2 regions of the Streptomyces sp. NEAU-W12 genome follow, and region 2 is predicted to be linked to the other one. Evidence: riboswitches for the same ligand, from Rfam matches in the RefSeq annotation. Region 2 holds a riboswitch; the other holds the start of a gene.
What was found. Region 2 has a riboswitch for glycine ahead of gcvT (glycine cleavage system aminomethyltransferase GcvT). Riboswitches for the same ligand answer to the same signal wherever they lie in the genome.

Region 1 (8,300 bases), on a different contig from region 2:
GAAGGCCGACATGCCTCACCGCACCCGCAGCAACCAGGACCGCGGACCGGACTAGCCTTATCCGGCTACGCCGAACCATCCGAAGTGACAGCCCCGTCGAACTGAACCGTCCGCCCGGGTGACGCGTCATCAACCTGTGAGGGGCGGTGCCGCGAAGTTCCTGCGGATCGCGCTCCGAAGGGCAACACTTGTTTCCGACCGGCCCGTCCCGACGGGCCTATCACCACGGGGGGCGGCCATGAACGAAGCTTCACGCCGCGGAACTGAACCGACAGCCAGTCCACAGGTCATGCCAGAGCGAAAGATCCCATCCATGTGCCAGCACCAGTCACCGTGCCCCTCAGCCGATTCCGCCGACCGGGAGTCCGCCCGTCTCGTGGCGCACCATCCGGAGCAGGGCTGGAGCCTGCTGTGCAACGGTGTCGTGCTCTTCGAGGACACCGGCGAGCTCCTGCCCGACGGCAGCTGCATCGCCCCGCAGCGACCCCGGGGCGCCGTCCGGGCGATGACCACCGCCTAGTGGGTCCTGTGGTGAAGGCGTCGCCTGCCGCTTTCACCACAGGACCCGGTTCTTCCGGGCGGAGCAGGACCCGCCCGCGGAACACCGGGGGGCCGGACCGCGGGAACTTCCGCGAACCGGCCCCGACGCGTGTCCAGGGTTCGTCACACGGGGTGACGCCCCGCCCGTGCGTGCGTCACCCCTTGGTCGCACCCGCGGTCAAGCCGCCGACGAGCTGCCGCTCGGCGACCGGGTGGAAGGCGAGCGCGGGAGCCACGGCCAGGAGCAGACGGGCGAAGACCCGCACGGTGTCCGATGTGCGAAACTTCCGCATTGTTCAGCGAACCTTACGACCGGATCCGACGAACCCGGCGACCGGAGGGCACCGGGGCCGCTTCCCCTCGTCACCCCCGCGCCCTCCGGTTCCACCACCCGCCCTATCGTGATCGGCATGCAGTCCTACACGATCGGCCAGGCGGCTCGGCTGCTCGGCGTCAGTCCGGACACCGCCCGCCGCTGGGCGGACGCGGGCCGGGTCATCACCCACCGCGACGAAGGCGGACGGCGGCTCATCGACGGACGGGACCTGGCGGCGTTCTCTGTCGATCTCGCGAAGGCCGGCGCGACCGAGGAGGGCACGCCGTACACCTCGACGCGCAACGCCTTTCCCGGCATCGTCACCGCGATCAAGCTCGGCGACGTGGCCGCTCAGGTCGAGATCCAGGCGGGCCCGCACCGACTGGTCTCGCTGCTGACCCGCGAGGCCGTCGAGGAACTCGGGCTGGAGGTCGGCATGGAGGCCACAGCACGAGTGAAGTCGACGAACGTTCATATCGACCGCGTCTGACACGCGGAAGCGGTCCCGGCCCGCCCAGGCTCCGGCCCGGTTCCACAGGGCAGGTGGAAGGTACGTACGGGAGGTACGGCGAAGGGCCCCGCCCGGCCATCCGGCCGAAGCGGGGCCCTTCCGCTCCCCGGCAGGAGGTTCTCCCGCCGGGTCAGTCCTCGTACGCGTCCAGCGGCGGGCAGGAGCACACCAGGTTGCGGTCGCCGAAGGCCTGGTCGACCCGGCGGACCGGCGGCCAGTACTTGTCGGTGGCGCTCACTCCGGTCGGGAAGACGGCTTCCTGACGGCTGTACGCGTGCTCCCACTCCCCGCCGAGCGCGGCGGCGGTGTGCGGGGCGTTGCGCAGGGGGTTGTCGTCCGCGGGCCACTCACCGGAGCCCACCTTCTCGATCTCCGCGCGAATCGCGATCATCGTCTCGCAGAACCGGTCGAGTTCGGCCAGGTCCTCGGACTCGGTCGGCTCGATCATCAGCGTCCCGGCCACCGGGAACGACATCGTCGGCGCGTGGAAGCCGTAGTCGATCAGCCGCTTCGCCACGTCGTCCACGCTCACGCCGGTCGCCTTGGTCAGGGGGCGCAGGTCGATGATGCACTCGTGCGCGACCAGCCCGCCGGGACCGGTGTACAGCACCGGATAGTGCGGCTCGAGGCGCTTGGCGATGTAGTTGGCGCTGAGTACCGCCACCTGGGTGGCCCGCTTGAGCCCCTCGCCGCCCATCAGCCGGACGTACGCCCACGAGATGGGCAGGATGCCCGCGGAACCCCACGGCGCCGCCGAGATGGGTCCGATCCCGGTCTCCGGCCCGGCCTCGGGCTGCAGCGGGTGGTTGGGCAGGTACGGCGCCAGGTGCGCCCGCACGCCGACCGGGCCGACGCCGGGACCGCCGCCGCCGTGCGGGATGCAGAAGGTCTTGTGCAGGTTCAGGTGCGAGACGTCCCCGCCGAAGTGTCCGGGCTTGGCCAGCCCGACCAGCGCGTTGAGGTTCGCGCCGTCCACGTACACCTGGCCGCCGGCCTCGTGCACGGCCGCGCAGATGTCGGCGACATGTTCCTCGAACACACCGTGCGTGGAGGGGTAGGTGATCATCAGCACCGACAGCTCGTCGCGGTACCGCTCGATCTTCGCGCGCAGGTCCTCGACGTCGATCTCGCCGTCCTCGGCGGTCCTCACGACGACGACCTTCATGCCGGCCATGACGGCACTGGCGGCGTTGGTTCCGTGGGCGGAGGACGGGATGAGACAGACGGTGCGCTGCTCGTCGCCGTTGGCCCGGTGGTAGCCGCGTACCGCGAGCAGCCCCGCCAGTTCGCCCTGGGAGCCCGCGTTGGGCTGGAGGCTCACCCTGTCGTAGCCGGTGACCTCCGCGAGCCGGTCCTCCAGCTCGTGGATGAGGGTGAGGTAGCCCCGGGCCTGCCCGGCCGGAGCGAAGGGGTGCAACTGCCCGAACTCGGGCCAGGTGACGGGCTCCATCTCCGCGGTCGCGTTGAGCTTCATGGTGCAGGAGCCCAGCGGGATCATGCCGCGGTCCAGCGCGTAGTCGCGGTCGGCGAGCCTGCGCAGGTAACGCAGCATCGCGGTCTCGGAGCGGTGCTGGTGGAAGACGGGGTGCGCCAGGTACTCGTCGGTGCGCAGCAGGGCGTCCGGGAGGGTGTTGCGCGCGGCCGCGTCCAGGGACTCGACGTCACCCTCGACACCGAAGGCGCTCCACACGGCGGCGAGCCGGTCGCGCGTGGTGGTCTCGTCGCAGGCGATCGAGACGAGGTCGGCGTCGACGAGGCGCAGGTTGACCCCGTTGTCCCGGGCGGCGGCCACGACCTCGGCGGCCCGCCCGGGGACCCGTACGGTCAGCGTGTCGAAGTAGGCGCCGTGAACGATCTCCACGCCGCCGGCCCGCAGTCCTCCGGCGAGGACCGTCGCGTAGCGGTGGGTGCGCCACGCGATGGTCCGCAGTCCCTCGGGACCGTGGTACACGGCGTACATGCCGGCCATGACGGCGAGCAGCACCTGGGCGGTACAGATGTTGCTGGTGGCCTTCTCACGGCGGATGTGCTGTTCACGGGTCTGGAGGGCGAGCCGGTAGGCCTTGTGTCCGTCCGCGTCGACGGAGACGCCGACGAGGCGGCCGGGCAGACTGCGCGCCATCTTCTCCTGTACGGCCATGTATCCGGCGTGCGGTCCGCCGAAGCCCATCGGCACTCCGAAGCGCTGCGTCGTGCCGACCGCGATGTCCGCGCCGAGTTCGCCGGGGGACGTCAGCAGCGTGAGGGCGAGCAGGTCGGCGGCCACGGTGACGAGCGCGCCCAGCTCGTGCGCCTGGTCGATCACCGGCTTGATGTCGCGTACGGCACCGGAGGCGCCCGGGTACTGGATCAGCACGCCGTTGATCTCGCGCCCGGCCACCTCGGCGGGGATGCCCTCGCTCAGGTCGGCGACAACGACCTCGACGCCGGCCGGCTCGGCCCGGGTCCCGATGACGGCGACGGTCTGCGGCAGCGCGTCCGCGTCCACCAGGAACAGGCCGTTCTTGTTCTTGCCCATGCGGCGCGACAACGCCATCGCCTCGGCGGCCGCGGTGCCCTCGTCGAGCAGGGAGGCACCGGAGGTCGGCAGGCCGGTGAGTTCGGCGACCATGGTCTGGAAGTTCAGCAGCGCCTCGAGCCGTCCCTGCGAGATCTCCGGCTGGTACGGCGTGTACGCCGTGTACCAGGCGGGGTTCTCCATCACGTTCCGAAGGATGACGGGCGGCGTGAAGGTCCCGTAGTACCCCAGCCCGATCATGGAGCCGAGCACCTCGTTGCGGTCGGCCAGCGATCGCAGTTCGGCCAGCGTTTCGGGCTCGGTCCGGGCGCCCGGCAGGTCCAGCGCGTCAGCGTTCTTGATCACATCCGGGACCGCGGCGGCCGTCAGCTCGTCGAGCGAGCCGTAGCCGACCTGCGCGAGCATCTTGGCGCGGGCCTCGTGGTCGGGGCCGATGTGACGCTGCTCGAAGGGCGTTCCCTGTTCGAGTTCGGAGAGGGAAATGCGATGGACGGTCATGTGTGGAGGCCTCCTGGTCTGACGACCTTCGAGGGGCACCATGACGGGTGCCCGGACGGCCTCCCCCTCTGTCATCTCAACCTGAGAGCTTCACCGGCCGCCCGGGCGGCCGGCTTTCACCGTCGGTGAGAGCGGAAGCCGTGGACACCCGCTCTGCTTTCCAGAGTGACCTCGTCCATGCGGTACGTGGGCCTGAGAGATTCCGGGGAGGATTTGCTCCTTCGGCGCCCTCCGATGGTTCCTGGAGGACTCTCCCGCACGGGGTCAGCAGCCGCTGCCAGCGTACCAGCGAGGGCAAGACCCGGACGTTCGAGTGGCCGCCGGACCGATTGTGCCGTTTTGTAGTGCTGACGAGTGGTGTGCGCAATTGCGACCAGTGGAGGGCCCGTGCAGACCGACATCGATCCGCGCAACCTGATCGGCCGCAAGGCATTCGACCGCAACGGCACCCGGATCGGCACGATCGACGAGGTCTATCTCGACGACGCCACCGGAGTGCCGGAGTGGGCGGCGATACGCACCGGCCTGTTCAGCAGGGACGCCTTCGTTCCTCTGGAGCCGAGCGAACTGATCGACGGCGTCCTCCACATCCCCTTCGAACGCTCCCTGATCAAGGACGCCCCCGACTTCGGCGTGGGCCGCCATCTCTCCCCGGAGCAGGAACTCCAGCTCTACCACCACTACGGCCTGGACATCGCCGCCCCTCCCCCACTCCCGGACCACGACTTCGGCAAACTCGCCGGCAGCGACGACTCCGCCTGACGCCCAGGCCCCCGCGTGCCGTCGCTGTACCGCCGTCCGGTCTCTGCGGGGCACGGCCCGCACGTTCCTCGTCCCCGTTCCACGTCCGGGGCAGCCAGTCCTGTGGCCTACCCTCCCGCGGGCCCTGGATCCGAGGCACCCGCCGTCGCCGTCGCACCAGCCGCTGCCTCTTGGCTGCCCCGGGCCTCCCGGCCGCCCTGGCTGCCCTCACCGTCCCGACCGTCTTTGCCGCTCGGGCCGTCCGCGTTCTCCCTGCCGGCCCCGGATCTCCGCTCCACCAACGGCAGCGGATCCGCGGGCTGCAGGGCCGGGTCCCCGGTCCGGAAGGTCCGCACCCGCCCCGGCGTCGACCCGGGGGTCTCGAACCGCACGGTGACCCGCCCCAGGCCGCTGCCCTGGACCCACCCATGGCCGTACTCACTGTGCCGTACGTCGTGCCCGGCCGGCCAGCGCCGCTCGGCGTCCGCCCGCTGCTGTTCCTCCGAGGAGGCGGCCTCCTTCGCCGCCTCGTCCGGCACCTCCTTCTCCCGCTCCCCCGCCGCCTGCGCGAACAGGTCCTCCTGCGTGTAGTCCGCGAGCCCGCTGACCCCGACACCCAGCAGTCGCACGCCGCCCGTCGTGTCGACCGAGTCCAGCAGCCGCGCCGCGGCCTCGCGCACCACCGCGGGATCGTCCGTGGGCCCTCGCAGGGTCTCGGAGCGGGTGAGCGTCGAGAAGTCGTACCGGCGCACCTTCAGCACGATGGTCCGGCCCGACAGTCCCGCCGCCCTCAGTCGGCGCACACAGCGGTCGGCGAGGCGCCGCACCTCCACCCCGACCCTCACCCGGTCGTGGATGTCCACGTCGTAGGTGTCCTCGACCGAGACCGACTTCGTCTCCCGCTCGGCCACCACGGATCGCTCGTCCCGCGCCAGGGACATGGCGTGCAGGGCGTGTCCGTGTGCCTTGCCGAGCAGGCGTACCAGCTCGTCCTCCCCCGCCTCGGCGAGTTCCCCGACCGTGTGGATCCCGGCACGCCGCAGGTGGTCACCGGTGGCCGGCCCGACACCCGGCAGAGTCCGGACCGGCAGCGGCGCCAGCAGGGCCCGCTCGGTCCCCGGCTCGATCAGCACCAGGCCGTCCGGCTTGGCCTGCTCCGAGGCGATCTTCGCCAACATCTTGGAGGCCGCCAGCCCCACCGATCCGGTGAGTCCCGTGACCGCCCGGATGTCCGCGCGCAGCCTCGCCCCGGCGAGGCGCGCGGACCGCTCGTCCCAGGCCGCCCCGCCGGCTTCCAGATCCACGAACGCCTCGTCGAGGCTCAGCGGCTCCACCAACGGTGACAGCGCCCGCAGCAGTGCCATCACCTGGTCGCTGATCGACCGGTAGAACGCGAAGCGGGGCACCAGATACGCCGCGTTCGGCGCGAGCCGCCGCGCCTGTGCCATGGGCAGTGCGGAATGGACACCGAAGATCCGGGCCTCGTACGAGGCGGTGGCGACCACACCGCGCGGCCCGAGCCCGCCCACGACCACGGCCTTCCCACGCAGGCTCGGCTTGGACGCCTGCTCCACCGAGGCGAAGAAGGCGTCCATGTCGAGGTGCAGGACGGTGGGCGCGGATCTCACATCTCCGATGCTGCCCTACTCCACTGACAACGCCCCACCCCGCGCCGCCGGCCGTCCCCACCGCCCGGGCAGCCCGGCGGGGCCGGCCACCCGTGCGACGCGGCGGTTCATACGGCGCGGTTGCGCCGTCTTGCCAGCTCGTCCGCCGGATTGGGGCCGATCAGGGTCTCTCCGGTGTCGACGCGCTCCCCGTGCAGCTGTGACAGCGCGCTCTCGACGTCCCGCCACACCACACCCACGGCGATCCCGAAGATTCCCTGGCCGCCCTGGAGCAGGGCATGGACCTCGTCGGGCGTGGAGCATTCGTAGACCGTGGCGCCGTCACTCATCAGCGTCATGCGCTCCAGGTCGTGGAAGCCCCCCTCCCGCAGGTGCCGGACGGTGGTCCGGATGTTCTGCAGCGAGACACCGGTGTCCAGGAACCGCTTGACGATCTTCAGGACGACAACGTCCCGAAAGCTGTACAGCCGCTGGGTCCCCGAACCATGGGCGGGCCGCACACTCGGCTCGACCAGTGCCGTGCGAGCCCAGTAGTCCAGTTGCCGGTAGGTGATGCCGGCGGCCGCGCAGGCCGTGGGGCCGCGGTAGCCGATCTCCTCGGACGCCATGGACGTCGCCGCCCCTCCGCTGCTCGGCACGGCCGCCGGTCGCTGCGGAGCAGGATCGGCCGGGCTGCCGTGATGGGCATAGGCCCCGCTCGCGCGGAGCTGAGAGCCTGGGGGAGGGTACGGACCGCTCACCCCGAGACCATGTCCGGGGGCACCCCCAGCCGTACCGTCGCCGGTGCTTCTCACGCCGACCTCCGTCCTTGACCTGCCTCCTCGACGGTAGGCAGTCACCAAGGGTGCGTCAACGATCGCCACACTCGGCACGCCGAGTGATAATCACCCTAAGAGTGGTTTCCCGTGCCCCACCGCGGGGAAAGGCTAGCCGAATGCCCTCCGCACGGGCCTGGCAAGGCTCTCACGCACCAGGTCCCGGACGGGGTTCCGGCGGAACGACCGGCACCCCTCACTGGCTGCTGGAGCCGAAATCCTCCGGCGAGATCTGGTCGAGGAACTCGCGGAACTTCTCCACCTCGTCCTCCTGCTCGTCCGGGATGGCGATCCCCGCGTCGTCGAGCACCGTGTCGCTGCCGTAGATCGGCGTACCGGTGCGCAGTGCCAGCGCTATGGCGTCGGACGGCCGGGCGCTCACCTCGACACCGCTGGCGAAGACCAGCTCCGCGTAGAAGACCCCTTCGCGCAGGTCCGTGATGCGTACTTCCGTGAGCTCCTGGCCGACGGCTTCCAGCACGTCCTTGAAGAGGTCGTGGGTCAGCGGGCGCGCGGGAGTCATGCCCTGCTGGGCGAAGGCGATGGCCGTCGCCTCCCCCGGTCCGATCCAAATGGGGAGGTACCGGTCGCCTCCCACTTCACGCAGCAGCACGATCGGTTGGTTCGAGGGCATTTCGACCCGGACACCTACGACATCGAGCTCGTTCACACAGCAACCCTAGGCCGTGCCCGGGACGTTTGGGTAGTCGGGCCCGGATCGGGCGGCCGATCC
Region 2 (8,300 bases):
CGTTCGCGTGGTACGGGAGCGCCTTGCGGCGGTGCAGGACCAGGTCGTCGTCGAAGGAGAACGCGATCTCGTGGTCGCCGAGCAGGCGCAGGCGGCCCGATTCCCTGATCTTCTCCACCCGCTCGTCGGCCGTTTCCACGTCCACCGTGCGGGGCGAGGCGCCCTCCAGGCCGAGCAGCACCGCCTTGGGCGTGCCGTGCCCGTGGCCGGTGGCGCCGAGCGAGCCGTACAGCTCCACGCGGACCGAGGCGACGGGCTCCAGCAGCTCCTCGTTGCGCAGCCGCCGCGCGAACATGCGGGCAGCCCGCATCGGGCCGACCGTGTGCGAGCTGGACGGCCCGATGCCGATCGAGAACAGGTCGAAGACCGAGAGGGCCACGGAAGGACTCCTAGGGGTTCGGCGGACGGCGCTGTCCGCCGGGCAGGGGGTGGACCGAAGGGGGGATCGAAGGGGGATCGAAGGGGGACGTCACGTGCGCGGTGCATGGTGCGGGGCACCGCGCTCACCGACCCAGTGTGCGCGATGCCCCGGACGTCCGTACGAACGAAAGCGTACGGAACTACTGCAGACCGGGATACAGCGGGTGCTTCTCGGCGAGGGCCGTGACCCGCGCCCGGAGCGCCTCGGTGTCGTAGGACGGCTTCAGCGCCTCGGCGATCACGTCCGCGACCTCCGCGAAGTCCTCGGCGCCGAAACCGCGGGTGGCCAGGGCGGGCGTACCGATCCGCAGGCCCGAGGTGACCATGGGCGGCCGCGGGTCGTTCGGGATCGCGTTGCGGTTGACGGTGATGCCGACCTCGTGGAGCCGGTCCTCGGCCTGCTGCCCGTCCAGCTCGGAGTCGCGCAGGTCGACCAGGACCAGGTGCACGTCCGTACCGCCGGACAGCACGTCCACGCCCACCGCCCTGACGTCGTCCCCGACCAGGCGCTCGGCCAGGATGCGGGCGCCCTCCAGGGTGCGGCGCTGGCGGTCTTTGAACTCCTCGGACGCCGCGACCTTGAAGGCGACCGCCTTGGCCGCGACCACGTGCTCCAGCGGTCCGCCCTGCTGGCCGGGGAAGACCGCGGAGTTGATCTTCTTGGCCAGTTCGGCGGTGGAGAGGATCACGCCGCCGCGCGGGCCGCCGAGCGTCTTGTGCGTGGTCGTGGTGACGACGTGGGCGTGCGGGACCGGGTTCGGGTGCAGGCCCGCCGCGACCAGACCGGCGAAGTGCGCCATGTCGACCATCAGGTACGCGCCGACCTCGTCCGCGATCCGGCGGAACTCGGCGAAGTCCAGCTGCCGCGGGTACGCCGACCAGCCGGCGACGATCAGCTTCGGCCTGCTCTCCTTGGCCAGCCGCTCGACCTCGGCCATGTCGACCCGGCCGTCGTCGCCGACGTGGTAGGCGACGACGTCGTAGAGCTTGCCCGAGAAGTTGATCTTCATGCCGTGGGTCAGGTGCCCGCCGTGCGCGAGGTTCAGGCCCATGATCGTGTCACCGGGCTTGAGCAGTGCGAACATGGCGGCAGCGTTGGCCTGCGCGCCCGAGTGCGGCTGCACGTTGGCGTGCTCGGCGCCGAACAGCTCCTTGACCCGGTCGATGGCGATCTGCTCGATCACGTCGACGTGCTCGCAGCCGCCGTAGTAGCGGCGGCCGGGGTAGCCCTCGGCGTACTTGTTGGTGAGAACCGTGCCCTGGGCCTCCATGACCGCGACCGGGGCGAAGTTCTCCGAGGCGATCATCTCGAGGGTGGACTGCTGGCGGTGCAGCTCGGCGTCGACCGCGGCGGCGACGTCGGGGTCGAGCTCGTGCAGCGGGGTGTTCAGAAGCGACATGCGGCTACGGCCTCCTCAGCCCTGGATGAAGGCGTCGTACTCGGCGGCGGAGAGCAGGTCGGCCGGCTCCTCGCCGGTCCGCACCCTGAACAGCCAGCCGCCCTCGAAGGGGGCCGAGTTCACCAGCGACGGGTCGTTCACCACGTCCTCGTTGATCTCGGTGACCTCGCCGGTGACCGGGCAGTACAGGTCGCTGACCGACTTGGTCGACTCCAGTTCGCCGCAGGTCTCGCCCGCGGTCACGGTGTCACCGACCTCGGGAAGCTGGACGAACACGACGTCGCCGAGCGCGTTGGCCGCGTGCTCGGTGATGCCGACCGTCGACACACCGTCCTCGGCGGCCGACAGCCACTCGTGCTCCTTGCTGTAACGCAGCTGCTGGGGATTGCTCATGGTCTGGGTTCTCCTGTAAGCGGGGGATGTGCTTGATGAGTCGGAAACTACGCCAACCTGCGCCGTCGTACGGCACCGTGCACCGCCGTACCCCGACGTGCGAAAGCCCGGAAGGCCGCGCCGGGGCCGTCTACGACGGTGTCACTTCTGCCGCTTGTAGAACGGCAGCGCCACGACCTCGTACGGCTCGTGGCTGCCGCGGACGTCCACGCCGACGCCCTCCGTGCCCGGCGCCGCGTGCGCCACGTCGACGTACGCCATCGCGATCGGCCGGCCCAGCGTCGGGGAGGGCGCGCCGGAGGTGACCTCGCCGATCACCTCGCCGCCGGCGACCACCGCGTACCCGGCGCGCGGCACCCGGCGGCCCTCGGCGACCAGGCCGACCAGGGCGCGGGGCGGGGTCCGCTCGGCGCGGGCGGCGGCCTCGGCCAGGGCGGCGCGGCCCACGAAGTCGCCCTCCTTCTCGAACTTCACCACCCGGCCGAACCCGGCGTCGAACGGCGTCAGGGAGGTGCTCAGCTCGTTGCCGTACAGCGGCATGCCCGCCTCCAGGCGCAGCGTGTCCCGGCAGGACAGCCCGCACGGGACCAGCCCGGCGCCCTCGCCGGCCCCGGTCAGCGCCTGCCACAGCCCGACCGCGTGCTCCGGCTTCACGAACAGCTCGAAGCCGTCCTCGCCGGTGTAGCCGGTACGGGCGATCAGCGCGGGGACGCCCGCGACCGTCCCGGGCAGCCCGGCGTAGTACTTCAGGCCGTCGAGGTCGGCGTCGGTCAGGGACTGCAGGATGCCGGGGGACTCGGGGCCCTGCACCGCGAGCAGCGCGTACGCGTCGCGGTCGTCACGCACTTCGGCGTCGAAGCCGGCCGACCGCTCCACCAGCGCGTCCAGCACCACCTGGGCGTTGGAGGCGTTCGCGACCACCATGTAGTGAGGGGATCCGGCCCCGGTGTCCTCGAGCCGGTAGACGATCAGGTCGTCCAGGATGCCGCCGTCCTCGCGGCAGATCATGGTGTAGCGGGCGCGGCCGGGCTTGACGGTCCCGATGTTGCCGACCAGCGCGTGGTCCAGGAGCTGCGTCGCCTGCGGACCGGTGACGGTGATCTCGCCCATGTGGGAGAGGTCGAAGAGGCCGGCCCTCGTGCGCACGGCGTTGTGCTCGTCGCGTTCGGAGCCGTAGCGCAGGGGCATGTCCCAGCCGGCGAAATCGGTCATCGTGGCGCCGAGCGAACGGTGCAGGGCGTCCAGTGCGGTCCGGCGGGGTTCGGTACTGCTCATCGGTCGGTCTCCCAGGGCAGGACGGGCGAGGTCGTTCCTCCCCATCTGTCATCGGAACCTGAGAGGTTCGCCATGACCGCCCGCGCAGGGGGCGACCACGGTTTGCACCTTGGGTGGGGCCGCCGGAAACACGCGCGGCGGCCCGCTTTTCAGATGTGCCTCGCCCACGCGGTAACGGTGCCTGAGAGATTCAAGGGAGGGACTTGCTCCTTCGGCGCCCCGGCGGCAACGGTGCCGGAGACTCTCCCGCGCGGATTCGAACGGCCGGTATGCAGTTGGCGCGCACATCATTGCACGCATCGCCGGGCCGCGGCAGGGGGACCCTTCTGGGAGGAAGCGCAGGGTGCCCGGGTGTTCACGGACGGCTGTGACAGGTCTGTACCGGGAAAGGGAAGGAATCCGGAAGCCTCGGCGTTACCGTCTCTTTACACTCGGCGGGGAGACGGTCCGGTACCTGGTCACAGGGCCGGGCCGCCCCCAGGGGGAGGACTTACGGTGAACAAGGCCACGGCGTACGCCGCCACCACGGGCGTCACGCTGCCCGAGCAGCAGACCCCCTCGGCCCGGGACGCCTGCGCCAGTCTGCCCGCGCCGGTCGTCCGCGACCTGCGCGGACGCGCCGGCCGCAGCCCGCACGCCCTGTTCTTCGGCCCCCGCGACCTCGTCGTGGTCACCGGACTGCCCGGCAGCGGCAAGTCCACCCTCATGCGGCGCGCGGCGCGCGGCACCCGCATCGACTCGCAGGACACCCGGGACCGCTGGGACCGCGGCACGCCGCGCCTCCTGCCGTACGCGGTGTACCGGCCCCTGGTCCGCCTCGCCCACTACGCCGGACTGCGGCGCGCCCTGCGCACCGGCGAGGGCGTCGTCGTCCACGACTGCGGCACGCAGGCCTGGGTGCGCCGCTGGCTGGCCCGCGAGGCCCGCCGCCGGGGCGCGGTCCTGCATCTGCTGCTGCTCGACGTCCCCCCGGAGCAGGCCCTGGACGGTCAGCGCGAGCGCGGCCGCGGGGTCTCCCGGTACGCCTTCCGGCGCCACCGCACCGCCCTCGACCGGCTGCTGACGTCCGTGGTGCGCGGCGACCTGCCCGCGGGCTGCGGCTCGGCGGTCCTGGCCGACCGCGACGCGGCGGACGCGCTGCACCACATCGAGTTCACGGACTGATCACGGGCCGGCGGCCTCCCGGGCGGCCGGCCGGTGGCCGGGCCGCACGCCGGGGCGCGGCAGCGGTTAGCCTTTCCAGCCACAGCAGTGGTTTCAGGCAGGCGGTAGGCAGATGGACTTCCCGGCGGGCTTCTCCGCGGACTTCCCGGCACGGACTCACCCCCACCCGCACGGCGGATGGCCCGGCAACGAGCTGGAGGAGGCGCTCTCCGCCGCCCTCGGCGTCCCCTCGGCCGACGGCCGGATCATCGAGGTGCTGGGCCGCAGCCACCTGTGGATACCGCTGCCCAACGGCGGCGGACCGGACAGCGGCCCGCTGGACCTGCCCACGACGGAGATCGACGGCCAGGCGTACGTACCGGTCTTCAGTTCCGAGGAGCAGTTCCGTCAGGTCGTCGGCACCCACATGTCGTTCACCGTCGCGCCCGCGGTGGAGTTCGCGCGCGGTCTGCCGCCGCAGGCCGGGATCGCCGTGAACCCCGGGGGAGTGGTCGGTGTCCCGCTGCCGCCCCCCGCCGTCGCCGCCCTGTGCCGCGCCGGACGCGGCCCGCTGGACGGCCCCGCGAGCGGCGGCCGGGTCAAGCTGTTCGAACCCGACTGGCAGGACGACCCGGTGGACTTCCTCGCCGCCGCCTCCGCGGAGTTCGAGGCTCTCGGCCTCGTCACCACCGCCCGCCGCTGCCTCGCCGAGATCGAGACGGCCGACCCGGTCCTGTTCGTCGGCGTCGAGCTGGCCCTCGCCGAACTGTCCCGGACGGAGGGCGACCTGCGGGCCGCGCCGATGGACGCGCTGGGCCGTGCCCTGGGCCGCGAGCCGGTGAGGTGGCCCGTCAACCTCGTCCTCCTGGACGTGGCCCAGGACCCGGTCGGCCAGTGGATGCGCGACCGCCTCCGCCCCTTCTACCAGTGGCAGCGCTGAGGGACGCCGCGGCGTTGCCGGGGAGCTGTCGCGCACCGGCGGAGCTCCCCGGCGCCGTCAGGCGCTTAAGCTAGGTTCATTGGCTCGGGCGAGGGTGTTGTACGGGCGGTACGGAGGGGCGATACAAAGTGAGCGCTGGCACCGCGGCGGCCGGGCAGGTCGAGCACATGCTGCGCCAGGTGACACCCGGGCGTTACGACGCCTATGAGGCGTTGCTGCGCGCGCTCGCGACTCCCTCCTCCGGTCACGTCTGGATGCTGCTGTGGCACGGCCAGGCCGGCTCCCCGGACGCCCAGTACGGGAACATGGAGGTCGACGGCTTCGGCTACGCGCCCTGCGTGACCTCCGCCCAGGAGCTGTCCGCCAGCGGCTGGAACCGGTCCTACGAGGTCGTCGACGGCCTCGAGGCGGCCCGCGCCCTCTACCCCGACCGCTACGGACTCTGGCTCAACCCGCACGCCCCCGGCGGCGGCCTCGGCATCCCCTGGCTCGATCTGCGCCGGCTCGCCACCGGGCTGGACCGTCAGCCCGCCGGGCCCCTGCGGCTGTCCGAACCCGCCATCGAGATCCCGCAGTTCTACGCCCTGCTCGCGCAGAACGCGCACCGCACCCCCGCCGTCCGCTCGCTGCGCCGCGCCTGGGTGCAGCCGTCGCTCGGCGCCCCGTACCTCGCCGTCGGCCTGGACGTGTACGACACGTCGCCGCCGGCCGTGGACGCGGTGCGCGCGATGATGCGCCAGTCCCTCGGCGCGGTCCCGGACGGGCTCCCGGTGTCGACCGTCGCGATGTCCGACGAGCACGACCCGGTCGCGATGTGGCTGCGCGCCCACGCCCGCCCGTTCTACGACCGCGAGGCGCACGGCGCCGCGGCGCCCCCCGCCGCGGGTTCCGGCTACCCGCCCGCGCACCAGGGCTGACCGGGGCGTATGCGGGAGGGGCAGGTCCGGAAGGGCCCGGCCGCACACCCTCGTGTTGACTCAGCGTGACGGCGTCCACGGAATGGACGCGCCCGCGGGCGAGGGACGGCCGCCCCGCCCCCGAGGGCTGATTTCACGTCAGATTTTCGGCCATGTGCACTCAGCTATGACCGGTCAACCGCCTGTCACCTGCGGTTTCACCCGTTCTTCACGCCGCCTGGCGCTTTTTTCGAGGGTGCTGACGAGCTGTCAGATGTGTCCGGACGGTTAATTCGTGACGGGAGGGCGCCTGAAGCGTCCCTTATGTCAACTGTTCAGATCTCAGCTAGGTATCACCGCTATCCGGACTGTTCTCGACTCGCTGTGAACGTCTGTAGTGTTCGGCCGGTCAAGATGCATCCACATAGCGGACCCGGAGTGGCCCCAATATGCGCATACCCAAGTCCCGAGCCGCTCGGGCGATCACGGCCGCGGTGGCGGTCGGTCTGATCGCCACGGGCTGCTCCAGCGAACGGGACAGTGACAACGAGAGCGGCGGCGAGAAGGACACCTTCGTCTTCGCCGGCGCCGGTGACCCGGGCTCCCTCGATCCTGCCCTGGCGAGCGACGGTGAAACCTTCCGCGTGACGCGGCAGGCCTTCGAGGCGCTTCTGGAGCACGAGTCGGGCGGCAGCGAGCTCGTCGGCGGCCTCGCCGAGAAGTGGTCGAGCAACGACAAGGGCACCGTCTGGACCTTCGACCTCCGCAAGGGCGTGAAGTTCCACGACGGCGAGGCGTTCAACGCCGAGGCCGTCTGCGCCAACTACGACCACTGGTTCAACTGGACGGGCACCTACCAGTCCAGCGCGGTCTCGTACTACTGGCAGTCCATCATGGGCGGCTTCGCGAAGAACGAGGACAAGGAAACGCCCGAGGCGAACTACAAGTCCTGCACCGCGAAGGACGAGAACACCGCCGTCATCGAGGTCAAGGAGCCCTCCGCCAACCTCCCCGGCGGCTTCTCCCTCCAGGCCCTGGCGATCCACTCGCCGAAGGCGCTCGAGGCGTACAAGAAGCAGGACGCCTCCGCCAAGGGCGACGCCATCACGTACCCCAAGTACAGCCAGGAGGCCGGCACGGTCGCCGGTACCGGCCCGTACAAGATCACGAAGTGGAACAAGGGCAACAAGGAAGTCTCCCTTGAGCGCTTCGACGGCTACTGGGGCGACAAGGCCAAGATCAAGAACCTGGTCTTCCGCACCATCGACACCGAAGAGGGCCGCCGCCAGGCGCTCCAGGCCGGTGACATCGACGGCTACGACCTCGTCGCGCCGGCCGACGTCAAGACCCTCGAGGACCAGGGCTACGTCGTCCCGACCCGTGGCGTCTTCAACCTCTTCTACGTGGGCATGAGCCAGGAGGCCAACCCCGCGCTGAAGAAGAAGGAAGTCCGCCAGGCCATCGCGCAGTCGATCGACCGGGAGAACCTGGTCAAGACCCAGCTGCCCGAGGGCGGCAAGGTCGCCGACCAGTTCATGCCCGAAACGGTCGAGGGCTACTCCAAGGACGTCGAGCAGTACCCGTACGACACCGCCGAGGCCAAGAAGCTCCTCAAGAAGGCCGGCCAGGAGAAGCTGAAGGTCGACTTCTGCTACCCGACCGAGGTCACCCGCCCGTACATGCCTGCCCCGCAGGACCTGTTCGAGCTGATGAAGGCCGACCTGGAGAAGTCCGGCATCACCGTCACGCCGAAGGCGATGAAGTGGGCCCCGGACTACCTGGACGCCACCGAGTCGGGCTCCTGCGACCTGCACATGCTCGGCTGGACCGGTG

Region 1: linked by a shared signal. The riboswitch ahead of gcvP (aminomethyl-transferring glycine dehydrogenase) and the one ahead of gcvT (glycine cleavage system aminomethyltransferase GcvT) in region 2 are both predicted to bind glycine.

The regions. Positions count from the first base shown of each region.
Region 1 covers NZ_JAPJDM010000010.1:261,063-269,362, forward strand. The annotation lists gene ORI94_RS15300 (DUF5999 family protein) at 314-520, shown strand; partial or broken gene ORI94_RS15305 (carbohydrate ABC transporter permease) at 696-806, opposite strand; gene ORI94_RS15310 (TOBE domain-containing protein) at 951-1,346, shown strand; gene gcvP (aminomethyl-transferring glycine dehydrogenase) at 1,498-4,383, opposite strand; glycine riboswitch at 4,554-4,650, opposite strand; gene ORI94_RS15320 (PRC-barrel domain-containing protein) at 4,771-5,145, shown strand; gene ORI94_RS15325 (DNA polymerase IV) at 5,253-6,752, opposite strand; gene ORI94_RS15330 (MerR family transcriptional regulator) at 6,860-7,546, opposite strand; gene ORI94_RS15335 (bifunctional nuclease family protein) at 7,764-8,237, opposite strand.
Region 2 covers NZ_JAPJDM010000006.1:71,230-79,529, forward strand. The annotation lists gene ORI94_RS09305 (L-serine ammonia-lyase) at 1-379, opposite strand, end outside; gene glyA (serine hydroxymethyltransferase) at 561-1,820, opposite strand; gene gcvH (glycine cleavage system protein GcvH) at 1,836-2,213, opposite strand; gene gcvT (glycine cleavage system aminomethyltransferase GcvT) at 2,355-3,488, opposite strand; glycine riboswitch at 3,648-3,747, opposite strand; gene ORI94_RS09325 (AAA family ATPase) at 3,984-4,652, shown strand; gene ORI94_RS09330 (enhanced serine sensitivity protein SseB) at 4,765-5,571, shown strand; gene ORI94_RS09335 (enhanced serine sensitivity protein SseB C-terminal domain-containing protein) at 5,700-6,488, shown strand; gene ORI94_RS09340 (ABC transporter substrate-binding protein) at 6,917-8,300, shown strand, end outside.